3 regions of the Variovorax sp. NFACC27 genome follow, and region 2 is predicted to be linked to each of the others. Evidence: predicted binding sites of a transcription regulator. Region 2 holds the regulator's gene; each other region holds the start of a gene.
What was found. Region 2 encodes LexA, which represses DNA repair genes until DNA is damaged. Its sites were predicted from a motif close to ACTGTATNNNNATACAGT; they were not measured.
Positions count from the first base shown of each region.

Region 1: recA (recombinase RecA) is a predicted target of LexA. The motif match lies at 2,403-2,420, and genes of this name have one in related genera.
Region 3: imuA (translesion DNA synthesis-associated protein ImuA) is a predicted target of LexA. The motif match lies at 5,162-5,179, and genes of this name have one in related genera.

Region 1 covers NZ_CP157613.1:8,176,376-8,183,423, forward strand. Annotated here, with positions in the region: gene ABL840_RS38370 (mandelate racemase/muconate lactonizing enzyme family protein) at 1-307, shown strand, start outside; gene ABL840_RS38375 (polyketide cyclase) at 332-760, opposite strand; gene recX (recombination regulator RecX) at 744-1,202, opposite strand; gene recA (recombinase RecA) at 1,245-2,339, opposite strand; gene ABL840_RS38390 (MarR family winged helix-turn-helix transcriptional regulator) at 2,486-2,971, shown strand; gene ABL840_RS38395 (response regulator transcription factor) at 3,045-3,719, shown strand; gene ABL840_RS38400 (sensor histidine kinase) at 3,832-5,274, shown strand; gene ABL840_RS38405 (sporulation protein) at 5,303-5,503, opposite strand; gene ABL840_RS38410 (biotin--[acetyl-CoA-carboxylase] ligase) at 5,508-6,326, opposite strand; gene ABL840_RS38415 (SET domain-containing protein) at 6,329-7,039, opposite strand.
Region 2 covers NZ_CP157613.1:4,806,887-4,813,934, reverse strand. Annotated here, with positions in the region: gene ABL840_RS22550 (oxepin-CoA hydrolase, alternative type) at 1-117, opposite strand, end outside; gene ABL840_RS22545 (3-hydroxyacyl-CoA dehydrogenase) at 148-1,668, opposite strand; gene ABL840_RS22540 (MFS transporter) at 1,819-2,976, opposite strand; gene ABL840_RS22535 (D-2-hydroxyacid dehydrogenase family protein) at 2,973-3,980, opposite strand; gene ABL840_RS22530 (hypothetical protein) at 4,082-4,459, opposite strand; gene lexA (transcriptional repressor LexA) at 4,605-5,288, opposite strand; gene ABL840_RS22520 (asparaginase) at 5,362-6,327, shown strand; gene adk (adenylate kinase) at 6,373-7,029, opposite strand.
Region 3 covers NZ_CP157613.1:5,236,694-5,243,741, forward strand. Annotated here, with positions in the region: gene ABL840_RS24485 (error-prone DNA polymerase) at 1-3,003, opposite strand, end outside; gene ABL840_RS24490 (Y-family DNA polymerase) at 2,996-4,363, opposite strand; gene imuA (translesion DNA synthesis-associated protein ImuA) at 4,332-5,147, opposite strand; gene ABL840_RS24500 (CmcJ/NvfI family oxidoreductase) at 5,332-6,168, shown strand; gene ABL840_RS24505 (2-hydroxychromene-2-carboxylate isomerase) at 6,165-6,773, shown strand; gene ABL840_RS24510 (LysR substrate-binding domain-containing protein) at 6,762-7,048, opposite strand, start outside.

The sequences.
Region 1 (7,048 bases), 3.4 Mb from region 2:
CGTGCAGGCCGACGTGGCGCGCGTGGGCGGCATCACGCCGTGGCTCAAGATCGCGCACCTCGCGGAGGCGCACAACATCGCGATGTGCCCGCACTTCCTGATGGAGCTGCACGTGAGCCTGTGCGCGGCGGTGCCGAATGCGCGCTGGGTGGAATACATCCCGCAGCTCGACGACCTCACGACGAGCCGGCTGCGCATCGAGGGCGGCCATGCGGTGGCGCCACAGACACCGGGGCTGGGCATCGAGTGGGATGCCGACCAGCTGAAGGCACGGCGCAAGTTCGCGCCGATCGTGCTGCGCGGCTGAACCCGCGCGCCGGTCAGTCGGCAATCAGTCGGCTTCGAGCAGGTCGCGCAGGGTCCGCAGGTCGCGGGCGACCCACTGCGCGTCGCGCTCGAAGGCCGCGTCGTCCATGTGCGGCTGGCGCAGCAGCGTGAACTGCAGCTCGCAGGCGTCCGGTGCGACGCCGATCACGCGGAACGGCAGGTAGACCTCGGGCACGCCCTCGGGCGCCACCCAGTGGTCGAGCACGCCGAAGTCGTTGCGCGGCGCGAAGCGCATGCGGGCTTCGCCGCTCTCGGGCGTGCGCACGATCCAGTGGTCGCCGTGCGGCACCAGCGCGCTCTTCGCGAGGCCGCTGGCCCAGTCGGGCAGGCGCTTCGGATCGGCCGCCAATACATAGGCTCGGCGCCAGTCGCAAGCCACGCGCAGCGTGACGACGCGCGACTGCGCGGGGGAGTGCTCATTCGTCGGTTTCATCGAAATCGCTCCTCAGCACCTTTGACACGACAGCGCCCGAGAAACCGCGCGCCATCAGGAATCGCATCTGCTTCGCCCGTTCCTTCGCGTCGGCGGGCGGCCCGGCGAAGCGCTGGCGCCACAGGGCCGTGGCGCGCTCGACTTCGGTTTCCTGCAGGCCGGCCACGGCTTCGGCGATGGCCTCGGGCGCGATGCCTTTGGCCTGCAGCTCCTGCTTCACCCGCAGCGCGCCCGAGCGGGCCGCGCGCTGGTTGAGCACCGAGGCCACCACGCGCGGCTCGCTGATGAAGTCCCTGGCCGCCAGCTCGTCGAGCGCCTTCGCCAGCGTGCCGGGCTCTTCCTCGTGCCTGGCCAGCTTGCGCTCCAGCTCCGCGCGCGAATGCTCGCGCTGGCTCAGCAGGCGCAGCGCGCGGCCTTTGAGGGATGGGGCGTCGAATGCCATGCGGGGGTCGCTCGCGCGGCCCCCGTGGAGCCGCGCCTGTGCTTACTCGCCCTTGTCGGCCTTGGCCGCCTTCTGCGGCTTCTCGGGCGTGTCGTCGGCATCGGCGGCCAGCAGCGGCACGCCCAGCGACTCGCGCACCTTGTTCTCGATCTCGCGCGACAGCGTGGGGTTCTCGCGCAGGAACTCGCGGGCGTTGTCGCGGCCCTGGCCGATCTTCTCGCCGTTGTAGGCGTACCAGGCACCCGACTTGTCGATGATCTTGGCGTTCACGCCCATGTCGATGATCTCGCCCTCGCGGCTGATGCCCTCGCCGAACAGGATGTCGAACTCGGCCGTCTTGAACGGAGGCGAGACCTTGTTCTTCACCACCTTCACCTTGGTCTCGTTGCCGATGGCCTCGTCGCCCTTCTTGATGGTGCCGATGCGGCGGATGTCCAGGCGCACCGAGGCGTAGAACTTCAGCGCGTTGCCGCCGGTGGTGGTTTCGGGCGAGCCGAACATCACGCCGATCTTCATGCGGATCTGGTTGATGAAGATGACCATGCAGTTGGTCTTCTTGATGGTGGCGGTCAGCTTGCGCAGCGCCTGGCTCATCAGGCGGGCCTGCAGGCCGGGCAGCGAGTCGCCCATTTCGCCTTCGATTTCGGCCTTGGGCGTGAGCGCGGCGACCGAGTCGACCACGATCAGGTCGACGGCGCCGGAGCGCACCAGCGAGTCGACGATCTCGAGGGCCTGCTCACCGGTGTCGGGCTGGCTGATCAGCAGGTCCGACAGGTTCACGCCGAGCTTCTGGGCGTACTGCACGTCGAGGGCGTGTTCGGCGTCGACGAAGGCGCAGGTGCCGGCCTGCTTCTGCATGGCGGCGATGACCTGCAGCGTGAGCGTGGTCTTGCCCGACGATTCAGGGCCGTAGATCTCGACCACCCGGCCGCGCGGCAGGCCGCCGACGCCCAGGGCGATGTCCAGGCCCAGCGAGCCGGTGGAGACCACCTGGATGTCCTCCAGCACCTCGCCCTCGCCGAGCCGCATGATGGTGCCCTTGCCGAACTGCTTCTCGATCTGGGCCAGCGCGGCCTGCAGGGCCTTGGCCTTTTCGCTGTTGGCACCGATGCTCGAACCTTTGACGACTGCGTCCATGTGGAAATCTCCTTGAAAATCAATGGCTTGTGTGTGACACCATCCATCTGCGTTTAACTACAGGCTGGATGCTTGAACAGTAGTGTAGGGGCTGATGCTTCGGCGTAAACCTGTTTTTTGGTCAGTTTGCTTTACCATTCCGAGCCATGGCCGACGCCGCCTTTCCCACTGATCACGACGCCTGGCGCCAGACCCACCTGGGTCGCCTGCTGGGCCACGCCATGCGCCGTTTCGACGAGCGCGTGCTGGAGCTGATGGCGCACGACGTCGACGTGCCGCTGGCCCTGTCGAACCTCGCGGCGCGCGCGCAGGTGAGCGCGGCGCACATCCACATCACGCGGCACCTGTCGCGCGAGGGCTCGCGCCTCACGGAGCTGGCCGAGCGCGCCGGCATGACCAAGCAGGCGATGGGCGCGCTGGTCGACCAGTGCGAGGCCTGGGGGCTGGTCACCCGCGGGCCCGATCCGCTCGACGCGCGGGCGCGGCGCGTGCTCTTCACCGCCGACGGGCTGGCCTGGCTCGATGCCTTCCGCGGCGCGGTGATGCAGGCCGAAAAGGAGTTCAGGAGCAGCGTGGGCGACGAGATCGCCACCGTGGTAACCATCGGACTCGAAGCCTATACGGCGGGCTAGACTCCTGCGCAGAGACAAATGTGAACGGCGCCGGCCCGGCGCCCCGACACCCGAAACAGGCCGGAGGTGAAGCATGCGGATTCTGATTGCCGAAGACGACCAGGTGCTTGCCGATGCCCTGCTGCGCAGCCTGCGCACCTCGGGCGCGGCGGTCGACCACGTGGCGAACGGCTCGCAGGCCGACACCGCGCTCATGACCCACGACGAGTTCGACCTGCTGATCCTCGACCTCGGGCTGCCCAGCCTGCACGGCATCGAGATCCTGAAGCGCCTGCGTGCACGCGGCTCGCAGCTGCCGGTGCTGGTGCTGACCGCGGCCGACAGCGTGGAGGAGCGCGTCAAGGGCCTGGACCATGGCGCCGACGACTACATGGCCAAGCCCTTCAGCCTGCAGGAACTGGAAGCGCGCGTGCGCGCCCTCACGCGGCGCGGCATGGGCGCCACCAGCAACACCATCCGCCACGGCCCGCTGGTGTACGACCAGGCCGGCCGCGTGGCCACCATCGACGGCAAGATGGTCGAGCTGTCGGCGCGCGAACTCGGCCTGCTCGAGGTGCTGCTGCAGCGCGCCGGCCGGCTGGTGAGCAAGGACCAGCTCGTCGACCGGCTGTGCGAGTGGGGCGAGGAGGTGAGCCTCAACGCCATCGAGGTCTACATCCACCGCCTGCGCAAGAAGATCGAGAAGGGCCCGGTGCGCATCGCGACGGTGCGCGGGCTGGGCTACTGCCTCGAAAAGATCCAGCCCTGATGCACCCTGACATGCGGGAAATGCCGCGGAACCGGCTTTGCCGGGCCGCAGGCATCGCCCTCGGCAAGGCGGCGCGAAGACAGGTGGTGCGCGCGGCCCGGGAGCGAATCAAGTGAAGCTTTTCCAGCGCGCGCAGCGCTCCCTCTTCGGCGAGATCCTCGACTGGATGCTCACGCCGCTGCTGCTGCTGGTGCCGGTGAGCATCGGCGTCACCTGGCTGGTGGCGCAGGGCATCGCCAACGCGCCCTTCGACCGCGCGCTCGAGCACAACGTGAAGGCGCTGGCCGAACTGGTGACGATGAAGGAAGGGCACGCGCAGTTCGTGCTCTCGCAGTCGGCGCGCGAGATCCTGCGCGCCGACGAGAGCGGCCACGTGTACTACCAGCTGCTCGATGGCTACGACAACCTGCTCAGCGGCGAGCGCGACATTCCGCAGCCCGGCCTCGACGAGCCGCTGCCGCCCGGCCAGGTGTTCCTGCACAACAGCGACGTGCACGGCCAGCCGGTGCGCGTGGCCTCGATGTGGATCGCCAGCGGCACCGACGACGTGCCGCCCACGCTGCTGCAACTGGCCGAGACGCGCGAGAAGCAGTCGGTGCTGGCGGCCGAGATCATCAAGGGCGTGCTGCTGCCGCAGTTCGCCATACTGCCGCTGGCAGTGCTGCTGATCTGGCTGGCGCTGGTGCGCGGCATCAAGCCGCTGTCGGTGGTGGAGGCGCGCATCCGCGAGCGCCGACCGGGCGACCTGAGCCCGCTGGACGAATCCTCGGTGCCGCTGGAAGTGGTTCCGCTGGTGTCGTCGGTCAACGAATTGCTCGACAAGCTCAACGATTCGATCGGCACGCAGAAGCGCTTCCTGGCCGACGCGGCGCACCAGCTGAAGACGCCGCTGGCGGGCCTGCGCATGCAGGCCGACCTGGCGCAGCGCGAGGGCGCCAACGCCGACGAGCTGAAGCAGTCGCTCAAGCAGATCGGCCGCGCGAGCAAGCGCGCCACGCACACGGTGAACCAGCTGCTGTCGCTGGCGCGCGCCGAGGGCAACAGCGCCAACGCGCACCACCAGCCCTGCGACCTGGCGAAGCTGACCATCGAGGTGGTGCGCGAGGCGGTGCCGCGCGCGATCGAGAAGCGCATCGACCTGGGCTACGACGGCGTCGAGCCCGGCGCGCCGGGCGTGGTGTTCGACGGCAACGCGACGCTGCTGAAGGAACTGGTGCGCAACCTGGTCGACAACGCGATCAACTACACGCCCTCGACGCCCGAGCGTCCCGGCCTGATCACAGTGCGTGTGCTCGCCGACCCCTTCGGCCACGTGCTGCTGCTGCAGGTGGAGGACAACGGCCCCGGCATCGCCGAAGCCGATCGCGAGCTGGTGTTCGAGCCCTTCTACCGCGTGCTCGGCAACGAGGCCGACGGCTCGGGGCTGGGGCTGCCGATCGTGCTGGAGATCGCGAACCAGCATCGCGCGCAGGTGAAGCTGGAGGACGCGCATCCGGGCCGGCATCCGCCGGGGGCGCTGTTCACGGTGCGCTTCGAGAACGAGCCGCCCCCCTGAGCAGCCCCGCAGAAGGGCTCGTCGGTCGTCAGGGCGCCGGCGCGGCGGGCTTCGCCGCTTCCTTGCGGATCTGCAGCAATTCGGGATGAATCTGGCGCGCCATGCGCTGCGGCTCGCGCTCGCTGAGGCCCGCCGGCGCCAGGCCGAAGCCGGCGAGATCGCCGCGCGTCCAGAGGAAGTAGCCGGCGTTGGCCAGCAGCAGGACGACGAGGAGCAGGCGCAGCTTCATATGCTCAGAAAGCCATGCCGCGAGGGCGTACGCTCACTTCGTCGCTCGAGATCAGCTGCAGGCCGGCGTCGGTGCGCACCTGAAGCTCGCCGCCCCAGGTCACGCCTTCGCACAGGCCGGCGGTGCCGTCGCTGAGCGTCACCTCGCGCCCGCGCAGCACGTCGCGCGCGGCGAAGCGCTCGGCGAAGGGCGCGAAGCCGCGGGTCTCGAAGTCGAGCACCGTGCGCACCAGCGGCAAGACCAGCTCGCCCAGCACCTCGGGCGCACCGACGCTCGGACGCCACTGATGCACCCAGGCCGGCGGCGTGCGCATGCCGTCGGCCTCGCGTGCGCCGATGTTCACGCCAATGCCGATCACGAGGTAGCGCGAGGCATCGGGCCGGCCATTGGCCGGCAATGCGGTCTCGACGAGGATGCCGACCAGCTTGCGATCGTTGACCCACACGTCGTTGGGCCACTTGAGGCCGACCTTCTGCGCGCCGGAAGGATCGAGGCTTTCGGCGACGCTGACACCCACGGCCAGCGAGAGCCCCGACCAGTCGGCCGGCGCCAGCGGCAGGCCCAGCGAGAACATGAGCGAGGCCGACGCCTCCTGCCGCGCGTCGCCGCTCTGCCAGGGCCGCCCCAGACGGCCACGCCCGGCCGTCTGGCGCTCGGTCACGAGCAACACGGGCTCGACGCGACCTGCGCGCGCCCGGCGCATCAGCTCGGTGTTGGTGGAGTCGATCTCGGCCACGGCCTCGACGGCGAAGCCGGGCAGCAGCGGCGTGATCGCCGCGGCGATCCGGTCCTGGAACCAGTCGGCCGTGCTGCTGTTGTCCATGGTCAGTCCTTGGCGGACTTGTCTTTCTTGGCGGATTTCTTTTCCGCTTTTTTCTCGGCCTTCTTTTCAGCCTTTTTCTCCGCCTTCCTGGCGTCCTTCTTCTCAGCCTTCTTCTCGGCTTTCTTCTTTTCGGCCTTTTTCTTCGCCTTCTTCTTTTTCTTCTTCTCTTCGTCCTCGTCCTTGGGCGTCAGCAGCGTGCCGCGGCACTGCTCCGAGCCGCACCAGCAGGGAAATTCGGAAAGAAGTTTCGGCGTGTACGGCTCGTCGATGATCAGGCCGTAGTCGTAGTTGAGCTCTTCGCCGGCGGCGATGTTGCGCAGCGCCTTGATATAAACGCGCCCATCGACCTCGTCAGCTTCGCAGTTCGGCTCGCACGAGTGGTTGATCCAGCGTGCATCGTTGCCCTTGACGTTGCCGTCGATCACGCGGCCGTCGTCGATGTGGAAGTAGAAAGTGTGGTTCGGCTGGGTCGGGTCGTGCGGATGGCGGCGCAGCGCCTCCTTCCAGTTGATGACCTCGCCCTTGTATTCGATCAGCGTCTCGCCTTCGGCCAGGTCCTGCACGGCGAACACGCCGTTGCCGTGGACATCGGAGCGTCGCATCTGGATGCGGCGGCGGCCGGAACGCTCCTTGGCGGCGGGCTGCGCATCAGCCTCGGGGAGCGCGGTGGCCTGCGTATCACGACCGGCCGGAAGTGGGGATTTGGAAGGCATCGCCGAAGT
Region 2 (7,048 bases):
CGCCTCGATGCCCGCGGCGTAGATGTCGGGGCCCAGCGCGTTGCGCTGGCTGGGGTTGGAGATCGTCAGCACCATGGTGCTGCCCTCGCTCGTACTCTTGAGTTCTGCGGTGCTCATGGCTCGGTTCCGTGCTTTCTTACTCGGTCTTCATTCTTCTTCGTGCAGCAGGCTCAGGCCCAGCGCGCCGCGGCGGCGCAGCCACGGGCTCGGGCGATAGCGCGGGTCGCCGTATACCGTCTGCAGGTTGAACAGCACCTCGAGCATGTTGGTCGGGCCGTAGAGGTTGCCCATGGCGAGCGGGCCGCGCGGATAGCCCAGGCCCAGCTGCACGGCGGTCTCGAGGTCCGCCGGCGTGCATACGCGCTGCTGGCACATGTCGGCGGCGATGTTGACGATGGTGCCGATCACGCGCTGCGTGACGAAGCCGCCGCTGTCGCGGATCACGCTCACGGCCTTGCCGTCGCGCGCGAAGAGGGCGTGCGCCGCGTCGCGGATGTCGCGGCGCGTGGCCGGGTTGGTGGCGAGCACGCGGCGCTTGGTGGCGGCGTCGTCGATCATCATGTCGATGCCGACGGTGCGGGTGGCGTCCAGGCGCTCGACGGCGGCCACCGTGGTCACATCGAAGCCCAGCGGCGCGACCAGGATCAACGATTGCGGCGCGGCCGTGGCGCCGCTGTCGATCTGCGCGCCCAGCGTGTTCACGAGGCGCAGCAGCTCTGCGCGGCGCGCGGCACGCGGCGACACCCAGACCGAGGGCGTGCCCTCGACCACCGGCGCGGGCGCCTCGGGCACCTGCTGCATCACGCCGTCGTTGTAGCGGTAGAAGCCTTCGTTGGTCTTGCGGCCCAGCGCGCCGGCGGCCAGGCGCTGCGCGGTGATCACGCTGGGACGGAAGCGCGGCTCCTCGAAGTACTGGTGGTAGATCGACTCCATCACCGGGTGCGACACGTCGAGCGCCGTCAGGTCCAGCAGCTCGAAGGGGCCGAGGCGGAAGCCGGCCTGGTCCTTGAGGATGCGGTCGACGGTCGCGAAGTCGGCAACGCCTTCGCCGACGATGCGCAGCGCCTCGGTGCCGTAGCCGCGGCCCGCATGGTTGACGATGAAGCCGGGCGTGTCCTGCGCCTGCACGGCGCTGTGGCCCATCTGCGTGGCATAGCCTGCCAGTTGCTTGCAGACCTCGGGGGCGGTCTTGAAGCCCGCGACAACTTCGACCACCTTCATCAGCGGCACCGGGTTGAAGAAGTGGAAGCCGGCGATGCGCCCGGGGTGCTTCAGCCCTGCGGCGATGGCCGTCACCGAGAGGGAAGAGGTGTTGGTGACCAGCGTGGCGGTCTCGGCCACGACGCCTTCGAGTTCGCGGAACAGCTTGCGCTTGACTTCGAGGTCTTCGACGATGGCTTCGACCACCAGGTCGCAGCCGGCCAGCGCCTGGACCGAATCGACCGCCTTCACGCGGGCGATGTACGCGTCGCGCGTGGCGGCGTCGATCTTGTTCTTCTCGTGCAGCTTGTTCCATTGGGCTGAGAGAGCCTCGCGGCCGCGCTCGGCGGCACCCGCGAAGCTGTCGAGCAGCAGCACCTCGCTGCCCGCCTGTGCGGCGATCTGCGCGACGCCGCGCCCCATGGCGCCGGCGCCGACGACGCCGATTCGGGAGTAGTTCACTGTCATTTGCTGGAGATTTTCACTGGTTGGGTGGTATCCGGGCCTGCAGGGCAGGCGTCGACACGGGGGCCGTACGCGCCGGCACCGCGGTCGAAGTCTTCGATTTTGCAGCCCCGCGCGGGCGGGGCGTGACGGGTTTTACGCGGGGGCGCGCTTTCAGGGCGCACGGCGGCTGCGGTCGATGACCATGCTCAGCGAGATGGCGACCAGCACCAGGCCGAGGCCGACCCAGCTCATCCAGGCGCCGGCGTCGTTGGCGAGCAGCCAGCCGCCGAGCGCCGCGCCCACGGCCTGTCCGGTGTAGATGCCGGAGCTGTTGAGCGCCACCGAGCCCGGCGCGAGCGCGGGTGCGAGGCCCACCAGCCGGGCCTGTTGCGCCGAATTCGTGGAGAAGCAGCCCAGGCCCCAAGGCACCAGCACCACCGCCAGCCAGGCGAGCGTGGAGGCCAGCGGCCACAGCAGCAGGCTGGCGGCGATCAGCACCGTCGTGATCAGCACCATGCGGCCGGCACCCACGCGGTCGATGTACCGGCTGACCACCATGTTGCCGACCAGCCCGCAAGCGCCGAAGAGTGCCCACATCACGCTCAGCGTGGTGGCGTCGGCGCCGAAGCTCTGCTTGAGGATCGGGCCGAAGTAGCTGAACAGCACGAACTGGCCGGCGCCCTGCAGCGCCGTGACCGACACGATGCCCATCAGCACGGGGCTGCGTAGCACGCGCGACCATGCGGCGGCCGTCAGCGCTGCGGGGCGGATGCCGTTCGGCAGGGTGAGCCAGACCCATGTCGCACTCGCGACACTGAGCAGTGCGATGGCCGCGAAAGCCATGCGCCAGCCCAGATGCCCGCCGATCAGCGCACCGATGGGCAGGCCCAGCACCGAGGCCATCGACCAGCCGAGAAAGACGAAGGTGACGGCGCGCCCGCGATGCTCGGGCGGCACAAGCAGGCCGGCGCAGGCGGCAGCCTGTGGCGTGAAGATGGCTGGCGCGATCACCGTGAGCATGCGCACCGGCAGCAGTGAGCCGAAGCTCGGCATCAGTGCGCAGAGAACGTGCCCGGCGGCGTACCAGAGCAGGGAGAGGGCCAGCAGTTGTCGGCGGTCCCAGCCTGCGACCGCAGCGGCCAGCAGCGGCGCGCCGATGCACATGACCGCGGCAGCGGCCGTGATGAGTTGTCCCGCCGTGGCGGCCGTGACCGAGAGCGAGGCGCTGATCTCGTTGAGCGTGCCGGGCACGACCATCACGCCCGTGCCGATCACGAAGTTGCCGACGAGCAGCGCCCAGAGCGCACCCCGGGACGCCGGCTGGCTCACCGGCGGACCTGCAGCGCGCCGGGATTCACGATGTTCGTGGGGTTGCCGTTGATGTAGCTCACGACGTTGTCGAAGGCCTGACCGAAGTAGCTCTCGTAGCTTTCCTGCTCGACGTAGCCGATGTGCGGCGTGCAGATGCAGTTTTCGAGGCGCAACAGCGCGTGGCCTTGCAGCGGCGGTTCGCTCTCGAACACGTCGACGGCGGCGAGCCCGGGGCGGCCACGGTTGAGGGCTGCTAGCAGGGCATCTGCCTCGACCAACTCGGCACGCGAGGTATTCACGAACAGGGCGGTCGGCTTCATGCGCGAGAGGTCTTCCAGCGTGATGAGGCCGTTGGTTTCCTCGTTGAGCCGCAGGTGCACCGACAGCACGTCGGCCGCGGCGAAGAACTCGTGGCGGTTCTGCGCAACCTGGAAGCCATCGGAACGCGCCTTGGCACAGCTGGCTTCACGGCCCCAGATCACGACCTGCATGCCGAAGGCCTGCCCGTAGCGCGCGACCAGTTGGCCGATGCGGCCGTAGCCCCAGATGCAAAGCGTCTTGCCCTTGAGCACGGAGCCGATGCCGAAGTTGGGCGGCATCGACGCCGACTTGAGCCCTGACTGCTGCCAGGCACCGTGCTTGAGATTGCTGATGTACTGGGGCAGCCGACGCATGGCGGCCATGATGAGCGCCCAGGTGAGCTCGGCCGGTGCCTGGGGAGAGCCGGAGCCCTCCGCCACGGCCACGCCGCGCTCGGTGCAGGCCGCCACGTCGATGTGCCCGGCAACGCGTCCGGTCTGGGAAATGAGCTTGAGCTTCGGGAGCTTTTCGATCAGCTGGCGCGAGATCTGGGTGCGCTCCCGGATCAGCACGATCACGTCGGCGTCCTTGAGGCGAACCGACAACTGCCCAATGCCTTTCACCGTGTTGGTATAGACCTTGGCCGCGTATGCGTCCAGCTTGGAGGCACAGCGCAGCTTGCGCACGGCGTCCTGGTAATCGTCGAGGATCACAATGTTCATGGCGTGCCATTGTGCCTCGCAGCATTGGAATGTCGCGCCTGCGAACGTTTGGATACCCACCCCGAAGCCGCTCGCAGGGCGGTTCCGGACCCAATAGGCGCTCAATGCAGGCGTGTGGAGCGCGGGGCCGTGGCCATGGTTTTTGCGGCTTCCAGTGCGGCCAGGCGGTCGAGCTCGGCGCAGACGTCGGCCATGCGGCCGGAGATCACCACGCGGTTGGCACTGCGCTGCTGCCCCTTGCCGTCAACGACCCGGACCACGCGCAGAGGGCGCGCCGGCGAGGCAGCCGTTTCCGGGGAGGAAACACCGCCAGAGCGGGCGGTGCAGGCAGGGCGCACCGCCACGTAGCGCAATCCTGCCGCGGATTCGGTGGCGTCGAGGTGATTCCCGCGATGAGCGCGGCGTGCCGGCATCAGGCGATTGGCCAGCGATTGCAGCGGCATCCAGATATCGGCGATGGCGAGGAGGGCGATTCCCATGTGAACTCCAAGAAAGTATGAGGTTGAACACAGGCAGGATTTCTTGAATCGGCCGCGACAGGGTGATGGCGACTCTTCGCCATACGCCCGCCACCTGTCGAGGCCGGATGGGGATGTGGTGCTGCGGAAGGCAGGCCGCCCGGGCCTACATCAGCATGGTGTTCCGGATGAGGCCGACTGCGAGGCCTTCGATTTCGAACGGCTCTCCGGGCTGGACGATGATGGTCGGGTAGTCCGGGTTCTCGGCGTGCAGCTCGATGACCTGCTTGTTGCGCTTCAGGCGCTTGACGGTCACTTCGTCGCCCAGGCGCGCCACCACGATCTGGCCGTTGCGCGCCTCCTTGGTGGCCTGAACCGCGAGCAGGTCGCCGTCCATGATGCCGGCGTCGCGCATCGACATGCCGCGCACCTTGAGCAGGTAGTCGGGCTGCCGCTGGAACAGTGTGTTCTCGACGTAGTAGGTCTGGTCGACGTGCTCCTGCGCCAGGATGGGCGAGCCGGCTGCGACGCGGCCGATGAGCGGCAGTGCGAGCTGGGCCATGCCGGGCAGAGAGAGCGAGAACTGGTTGCCTTCGCGATGGCGCGTCTCGTTGAGCGAGCGCAGCGCGTCGCCCTTGAGGCGGATGCCGCGCGAGGTGCCGCTGACGAGTTCGATGACGCCCTTGCGAGCCAGTGCCTGCAGATGCTCCTCTGCGGCATTGGCTGACTTGAAGCCGAGTTCGTTGGCGATCTCGGCGCGGGTGGGCGGCGCACCGGTGCGTGCGATGGCGCTCTGGATGAGATCCAGGATCTGCTGCTGGCGGGCTGTAAGCTTCACGGCGAACTGCATATGTGGTTCCTTGCGGTACTGGCTGGATATCCAGTGGCTGTATTTTTAACCAGTTTTTTTAAGTTGACAAGCCATGGTTAATTCCTCTTCGCCTGAACTGCGCCGACGCGTGGTGGTTCTGGGCACCGGCGGCACCATCGCGGGGCGGGCCGCCAGCAGCGACGACAACATCGGCTACACCGCCGCGCAGGTGGGCGTGGCCGACCTGCTGGGTGGTATCGAGGCGCCCGACGGCGTGACGCTCGAAGCCGAGCAGGTGGCCCAGGTCGACAGCAAGGACATGTCCTTCGACATCTGGCAGCAGCTGGCCCGACGCTGTGCCCACTGGCTGGCGCAGGCAGATGTGGCCGGCGTGGTGATCACCCATGGCACCGACACCATCGAGGAGACCGCGTTCTTCCTTCACTCGGTGCTGGCGCCATCCAAACCCGTGGTGCTCACCTGTGCGATGCGTCCGGCCACAGCCCTGTCGCCCGACGGACCGCAGAACGTGCGCGATGCGATCGGCGTCGCGACGACTCAGGGGGCTCAGGGCGTGACGGTGGTGTGCGCCGGTGTCGTCCATGGCGGGGTAGACATCCAGAAGGTGCACACCTATCGGCTCGACGCCTTCGCGTCGGGCGATGCGGGGCCCGTCGGCTATGTCGAGGAAGGGGAAGTGCGCCTCGTCCGTCCCTGGCCGCAAGGACAGGCAGTGCCGGCGGCGAAGATCCTGGAGGCGGCTGCGGTGCAGTGGCCCCGGGTCGAGATCGTCATGAGCCACGCCGGCGCCAGCGGAGCGGTGATCGATGCGCTCCTGCTGCATGGCGGCGCGGGGCCCCTGCGTGGGCTGGTGCTCGCCACTACTGGCAACGGCACCCTGCACCATGCGCTGGAAGCGGCTGCACTCAAGGCGCGGGACGCTGGTGTCTCGGTGATCAGGGCAACGCGTTGCTCCAGCGGTCGCATCCTGCCGAAGGCCGGCGATCCGCTGCGCGATGCAGGCGCACTGACGCCGGTCAAGGCGCGCATCGCACTGATGCTGGAACTGCTGGGGTGAAAACGAAACCGCCCCTGTCGAAGGGGCGGTTTCAGGGGAGTCAGGTCAGCTGCTCAGCGCGGCAAGTGCCCGCTGCGTGATCTCGTCGACCGTGCCCACGCCCTTGATGGCGCGGTACTTCGGCGCGGCGGCCGGATCGGTCTTGGCCCAGGCGGAGTAGTAGTCGACCAGCGGACGCGTCTGCTGGCTATAAACGTCGAGCCGCTTGCGGACGGTCTCTTCCTTGTCGTCCTCGCGCTGGATCAGGTCCTCGCCGGTCACGTCGTCCTTGCCTTCCACCTTGGGCGGATTGAACTTGACGTGGTAGGTGCGGCCCGAAGCCGGGTGAGAGCGGCGGCCGCTCATGCGCTCGATGATGTCGCCGAAGGGCACGTCGATCTCGAGCACGTAGTCGAGCTTCACGCCGGCCGCCTTCATGGCGTCGGCCTGGGGAATGGTGCGGGGGAACCCGTCGAAGAGGAAGCCGCCGGCGCAATCGGGCTGCGCGATGCGTTCCTTCACCAGGTTGATGATCAGGTCGTCGCTGACCAGCGCGCCGGCGTCCATGACGGCCTTGGCCTGTAGTCCGAGCGGGGTGCCGGCCTTGACGGCTGCGCGCAGCATGTCACCGGTCGAAATCTGGGGAATGCTGTATTTCTGGCAAATGAAGGCCGCTTGCGTGCCTTTGCCCGCCCCGGGCGCGCCCAGCAAAATTAGTCTCATGGTGTCCTCGGACGGTTCT
Region 3 (7,048 bases), 430 kb from region 2:
GCGCGGGCGCAGCAGCGCGAGCGGATGGCGCCGCAGCGTGAGTCGCAGCGCCGCATAGTCGCCCACGATCTCCTCGCCCTCGGACGCGGCCGGCAGCAGCAGCGCCTGCTCGTTGATCGGCACGCCCCGCAGCAGGGCCGGTGCCCGTCGCTGCGCGGTGGCATCCCACACCTGCTGGCGCCGATGGCCCGACAACGACATCAGCGCATCGGCCGCGGCCAGCGCTGCCATGTCCTTGCCGTCGAGTTCGGCGCGCAGGGCGAGGTCCTCGGTGCTTGTGAACGGCGCCTGCGCACGCGCCTCGAGCAAGCGCTCTGCGCCGTCCTTACTGAGGCTCGCGATGCGGTTCAGGCCCAGCCGCACCGCGGGCTGGTTCTCGTTGCCGAGGCGATCGGCATAGCGCTCGTCGGTGCCGGTCGGCATGCGCGGTGCATCTGGGGCACGGGCTTCGAGCGTGGTGTCGATCTCGCTGCGCGTGACGTCGACCGGGCGCACCTCCACGCCATGGCGGCGGGCGTCCTGCACCAGCTGCGAGGGACTGTAGAAGCCCATCGGCTGTGAATCGAGCAGCGCGGCGAGAAAACATGCCGGCTCGTAGTTCTTGAGCCAGCTGCTCACCGTCACCAGCAACGCGAAGCTGGCGGCGTGGCTTTCGGGAAAGCCGTAGTCGCCGAAGCCCATGACCTGCTTGAAGATGGCTTCGGCGAAGCTGGCCTTGTAGCCGTTGTCGACCATGCCGTTGACGAGCTTGTCGTGGAACTTGCCGAGGCCGCCCTTGCGCTTCCATGCGGCCATGGCGCGGCGCAGCTGGTCGGCTTCGTCGGCGGTGAATTTGGCCGCGATCATCGCGATCTGCATCACCTGCTCCTGGAAGATAGGGATGCCCAGCGTGCGCTCCAGCGCCACGCGCAGCTCGTCTTTCTCGTAGCGGATGGGCAGGTTCCTGCGCACCCGCTCCCGCTGCTTGAGGTACGGATGCACCATGCCGCCCTGAATGGGCCCCGGCCGCACGATGGCGACCTCGATCACCAGGTCTTCGTAGGTGCGCGGCTTCAGGCGCGGCAGCATCGACATCTGCGCCCGGCTCTCGATCTGGAACACGCCGATGGTGTCGGCGTCGCAGATCATGTCGAACACCTTCTGGTCGTCGCTCGGTATCTGGTGCATCGCCAGCGTCGAACCGCGCCAGCGGTTCATGTGCTCCAGCCCGCGGCGGATCGCGCTGAGCATGCCGAGCGCCAGCACGTCGACCTTGAGCATGCCCATCGCTTCGAGGTCATCCTTCTCCCACTGGATGACGGAACGGTCCTTCATCGAAGCCTTCTCCACCGGCACCAGCCGCGTGAGCTTGGTGTGCGTGAGCACGAAGCCGCCCACATGCTGGCTCAGGTGGCGCGGAAAGCCCTTGAGCCTCTGCGTCATCTCTATCCAGTGCGTCAGCTTGAGCTCGTCTTCCTCGACACCGACACGCGCGGCAGCCTGTCGCAATTGCTCGCCGAGCACGGTGTCGTCGAACCAGTAGTGGTCTTTCGCGAACTCGTCGATCAGCCGCTCGTCGATGCCGATGGCCTTGCCAACGTCGCGCAATGCGCTGCGCGCGCGATAGCAGATGACGACGGCGGCGATGGCGGCGCGCTCGCGGCCGTATTTTTTGTAGATGTACTGGATGACTTCTTCGCGCCGCTGGTGCTCGAAGTCGACGTCGATGTCGGGTGGCTCGCGGCGTTCGCGACTCAGGAAGCGCTCGAACAGCAGCGTGCCTTTGTCTGGATTGATGGCGGTGATGCCCAGGCAAAAGCAGACCGCCGAATTGGCCGAAGACCCGCGTCCCTGGCAAAGGATTTCCTTCGAACGAGCGAAGCGCACGATGTCTTCCACCGTGAGGAAGAACATCTCGTACTCAAGGCCGATGATGATGTCGAGCTCTTTCTCGACCTGCGCCCGCACCTTCTCGGGAATGCCGTCGGGATAGCGGTTCCGGGCCCCTTCCCAAGTCTTGCGCACCAGCGTCTGCGCCGGCGTTTCATGATTGCCCAGGTTTTCCAGCGGGTACTTGTAGTTCTCCCGGATCACCTCCGGATCGAAGCGGCACCGCCCCATCACCACCAGCGTGTTCTTCAGCATCCGCGGCAGATAGAGCTCGGCCAGCCGCATGCGCGGGCGCAGGTGCCGTTCGGCGTTCGACTGCAATGCAAAGCCGCACTCGGCCACGGTCCGGCCCTCGCGCACGGCCGTCAGCACGTCGTGCAGCGGCTTGCACGAACGCGCATGCATGTGCACGTCGCCGGCCGCCACCAGCGGCACGCCCGCATCCTCGCCCGCCTGCATCAGCGTGACGAGCCAGAGATCGTCGTCGAGTTCGTTGAACAGCTCCACCGCCAGCCAGAGGTTCTCGCCGTACAGCGCCTTGGCTGCCATCAGGTCTTCGTGCAGCGTTGCCGTGTCCATCGCGCCGCCGGGGTTGCGGTTCGGCACGAAGAGAATCTGGCAACGCTGCAGCGAGGCCACGTCGCTCTCTTCCCAGCTCACGCGATATTCGCCCTTGGGCAGCTCGGTGTTGCGCGCGGCGGTGATGAACTCGCAGAGGTTGCCCCAGCCTTCGGTGTCGTTCGCGATCACCACGAGCCTGAAGCGCTCGAACTGGAACTCGCTGCCGAACAGCAGGCGGAAGGCGGGGTTGCGCGGGATCTTCGGTTCGTCGGGGTGTTCTCGCTCGTACTCGTCGAGCTTGTGTTCCATGCCGCGCAGGCACACATGTGCCCGCACGATGCCGGCCACCGAGCACTCATCGGTGATGGCCAGCGCCTTGTAGCCGAGCTGGTAGGCCCGGTCCACGATGTCCTCGGGCGTCGAGGCACCACGCTGGAAGCTGAAGTTGGTCAGGCAGTGCAGCTCGGCGTAGTCCGGCAGCACCGAAGCCGGCCGCGCCCGCAGCGGCACCGGCAGCGCATGCACCTTGGCGGGCTGTCGCCTGCTTTCCTGCTTGCCGCTCAGCTCAGGCATAGAAGCCCTGCAGGTACCAGCGCACCTCACCGGAAGAAAAGCGCGCGGCGGGCCGCTCGCGGAAGATCCACACCAGCCCGGCCTCGGGGCTTTCCGCGACGTAGTAGTCGCGCATCGCGGGCTGGCCGCCCTCTTCCTTGTCGCCCCACCAGCCGGTTTCCACGCGCTGCGGGCCGATCAGCCTGCTCAGCGGGCCGCGGTAGCAGGGGCGTTCGCCGTCCATCTCCAGCAGCAGCGGCTCGGGCAGCAGCCATGGCGGATAGACGGCGTCGGGCTGCGAAGCCGCTGCAGCAGCATCCTTCCGGCTCTTGTCGGCGACCGGCTTCTCCTTCTGCAACGCGGGCCGCCATGCCTGCTTGCGCTCGGGCCGGTGATCGGCCTGCGCCGAAGGCACCACCACCTGCTGCGGCCCGAGGCGCACGCTGAGCCGCTCGATCATCTCGTGCAGCCTGTCGCCCTTGCGGTTGTCTTCCGGCAGGAAGCTGGTGCTGGCGCCGGCCCACGGATCGGTTTCGAGCGTGCGCAGGCTGAGCCAGCTCGCCGGCGCGGCCAGCGTGGCGAGGGCCAGTTTCTCGGAGAGCAGACGGCGCAGGTGCGCCATGTCCTGCGTGGGCTCGGCCGTGCGCACGGTGAGCTGTTCATGCGGTGGCAGATTCACGCCGTTGAGGCGCCTGAGGTCGAGCGTCCATTGCAGCTCCAGCGCGCGCGCGCCGCGCTGGCGGGCGCGCAGCCAGAACTGCAGTGCCGTCAGCAGCCGGTTGGCCGACCACATGAGCTCGGGCGCGGTCTCGGCCAGTGCGGGCAGCTCCAGCTTCTGCTCGAACACGTCGGGCAGCGTGAGCCATGAATGGCTTTCGGGGCGCAGGCCCCATGCAATGTCGAGCGCCTCGCGCAGGCCGGTGCCGAAGCGCCGCGTGAGGCCGCCGCGCGGCAGCGCCGCAACCTCGCCCCAGGTACGGCAACCCAGGCGCGCGAGCAGGTCGAGATGCTCATGCGCGGCGCTCAGCGTGTCGAGCGGCAGGCCGGCGGGCACGTCCTTCGGCCGCTTCTCTTCGCGCGCGAACAGGCGCAGCCGCGCCAGCGCGATCAGGCTGGTGGCGCCCTGCGTGCCCAGCATGCGCGCGTCGGGCACGGGGTTGTCGGCCAGCAGCAGGCGCATGAGCTGCATGCGCCCGCCCCACAGGCGCTCGCAGGCGGAGACTTCGAGCATCAGCGCTTCATCGAGCCAGGCGACGTGGGGCGTGTACTTCAGCGCCCACCAGCCCAGGGCTTCGGGCGTGGGCATCGCCGGGGCATCGGGAGCGTGAGGGGTGTCGGGCGTGCCGGCTTCAGGCAACCACCGCAAGGCGATCCAGTGCATCCGGGCCTCCTTTCCATGCGTCGATGCGCACCACCGAGGCCGACGTTGCCGATGTCGCTGTCACACCGGCTGGCACCGAACCCTGCTGCTGCAGGCGCAGCTTTCGCCGCAGCCGGGCAGCGGCCAGCAGCGCGGTCATGCGCTCGTTGCGCGCCGGCAGCACCACCGGCGCGGCCAGCGGCGGGCCGCGGCGCTTGAGGATGTCCAGCTCGATCTGCGACGCGTCGGCCCCGCTGCGACCGGCGCGAATGCGCAGCCGCGCGGGCGATGCAGACAACGCCACCGACTCGGGCCTGCACACGAAGAGCAGCACCTCGTGCTGCGCGGCCGCCAACTGCAGCCGCCGCAACTCGCCCACCCGCGCCTGCGGCAGCCAGGCCACGACGGCGGCAATGTCCGCGCAGCGCAGCGCCTGTTCGCAGGCCCACAGCCGCGCGGCCGGGGCCTCGCTCCTGACGCACATCAGCGCCTCCACCGGCAGCCCCTGCGCGGCCAGCGACGCGCCGCAGGGCTCGTAGGGCGCGCCGATCAGCACCACCGGCCCGCCCCGCGTGGCCACCGCCTGCGCCAGCGCCGGCAGCAGCAGCCGCCAGACATGGGCCTCGGGCGCAGGCAACAGCAGTTCCGTCATCGCGCCGACCGGCCAGCCGCCGCCCGGCAGCTCGGCGTCGAGCGCGGCGTGGCCGGTGGCGAGCACCTGCGCGTCGGCCAGGCCGAGTTCGTCGGCATGCCAGACGCCGCGGCCTGCGGCAGCGGAAAAGGAATCGAGGAAAGGAAGGCCCATGGTGATGACTGTTAACTGTATTTTCATACAGTACTTCGCAGCCTACAACAGGAAAGCCGGTTTCCCTGTTTTTCTTCTTTACCGCCGTCTTTCACATTCCTCGTGCTCATGTGAAGGCGCCAATAAGTCGTTTGAGCCCGAGGCGCCGCTTCGCTCCAATGGACCCGTCCAAAGGAGCCATCGCATGACCACCCAGAGCACCGTCACCGCAGGCCTGAACTACCTCCAGCCCTCCGCCCTGCGCCCCTACAGCTACACCTTCCAGCCGCCGCCCGACACGCCATGGGAAAGCGGCAGCTACGAGCTGCGCCCCATGCCGATCGCCGACGCGCGCGCCGCCGCCACACCGCCCGACATCGAGCGCGAAGGCTTCGTGCTGCGCGACGCGCCCACGGCCGTGCGCGACTTCCTCGACGACGCGGAGGTCACGGCCGCCTACCATCGCGAGGTAGCCGAACTGGCGCTGGCCGTCACCGGCGGCGCACGCGCCTACGTGTTCGACCACCTGGTGCGCCGGCGCGAGGCCGACCGCGTCGCCCTGAGCTTCGGCCGCCGCGCGACCGACGGCCGGGCCGCCGCCAACGGCCGCATCCACAACGACTACACCGAGGAATCCGGCCGCCGCAGGCTGTCCATGGTGCTGACGGACCCCGACGAGGCCGCGGCCGTACGGCGCTACTGCATCGTCAACGTCTGGCGCTCGATCAAGGGGCCGGTGCTCGACACGCCGCTGGCCGTGTGCGACGCGCGCTCGGTGATGGCGAAGGACCTGGTCAGCGCCGAGGTGCGCTATCCGCGCCGCACCGGCGAGATCTACCTCGCGACGCATTCGCCCTCGCACCGCTGGTCGTACTTTTCCGCGATGGGCCGGCACGAGGCGCTGGTGTTCAAGCAGTACGACTCGCAGCTCGGCGGCGTCTCGCGCTACACGCCGCACGCGGCCTTCGACCACCCCGACACGCCCGCCGACGCGCCGCTGCGCGAGAGCATCGAAGCCCGCTGCCTGGTGGTGTTCGAATGAGCGCCGCAATCGAGTTCTGGTTCGACTTCGGCAGCAACTACAGCTACCTGAGCACCATGCGCATCGAGGCCGAAGCCGCCGCGCACGGCATCGGCATCCGCTGGCGGCCGTTCCTGCTGGGGCCGATCTTCCGTTCCTTCGGCTGGGAGTCGTCGCCCTTCGTGCTGCAGAAGGAAAAGGGCGACTACACGTGGAAGGACATGGCCCGCCAGTGCCGCAAGTACGGCCTGCCGTGGCAGCGGCCGACGAACTTTCCGCGCCCGGCCGTGCTGCCGCTGCGCATCGCGCTGGTGGGCGCCACACAGCCCTGGATGGGCGAGTTCTGCCGCCGCACGATGTCGATGAACTTCGCCGAGGACCGCGACATCGATTCGCCGCAGGCCATGCACGAGCTGCTGACTTCGCTCGGCCTGCCGGCGCATCGCGTCATCGAGGAGGCACTGTCGGACGCCAACAAGCTGCGACTGCGCCGGCAGACCGAGACGGCGGTCGAGAAAGGCATCTTCGGCGCGCCCACCTTCTTCGTGGGCGACGAGATGTTCTGGGGCAACGACCGGCTCGACGAGGCTATCGCGTTCTGCAAGGCGGAAGCTTCAGCGGACTGACGACGAGCCCCGCGCCTCGTCCACCAGCCAGCCGGCGACGTGGCGCACGTCCTCGCGCGGCGACTCCTCGGCCTGGATCAGCCAGTAGGCGTGGGCCGAGGGCTGCTCCGGCACCGGCGCCGCGATGCGCACCAGCCGGCCGTCGTCGAGCAGCGGCTGGATCAGCTCCAGCCGCCCCAGCGCCACGCCCTGCCCGGCCAGCGCGGCCTGGATCAGCTGGTCGTACTGGTTGAAGTGCAGCACCGCCTGCGGCTTCGCGTCGGCCCAGCCCACCG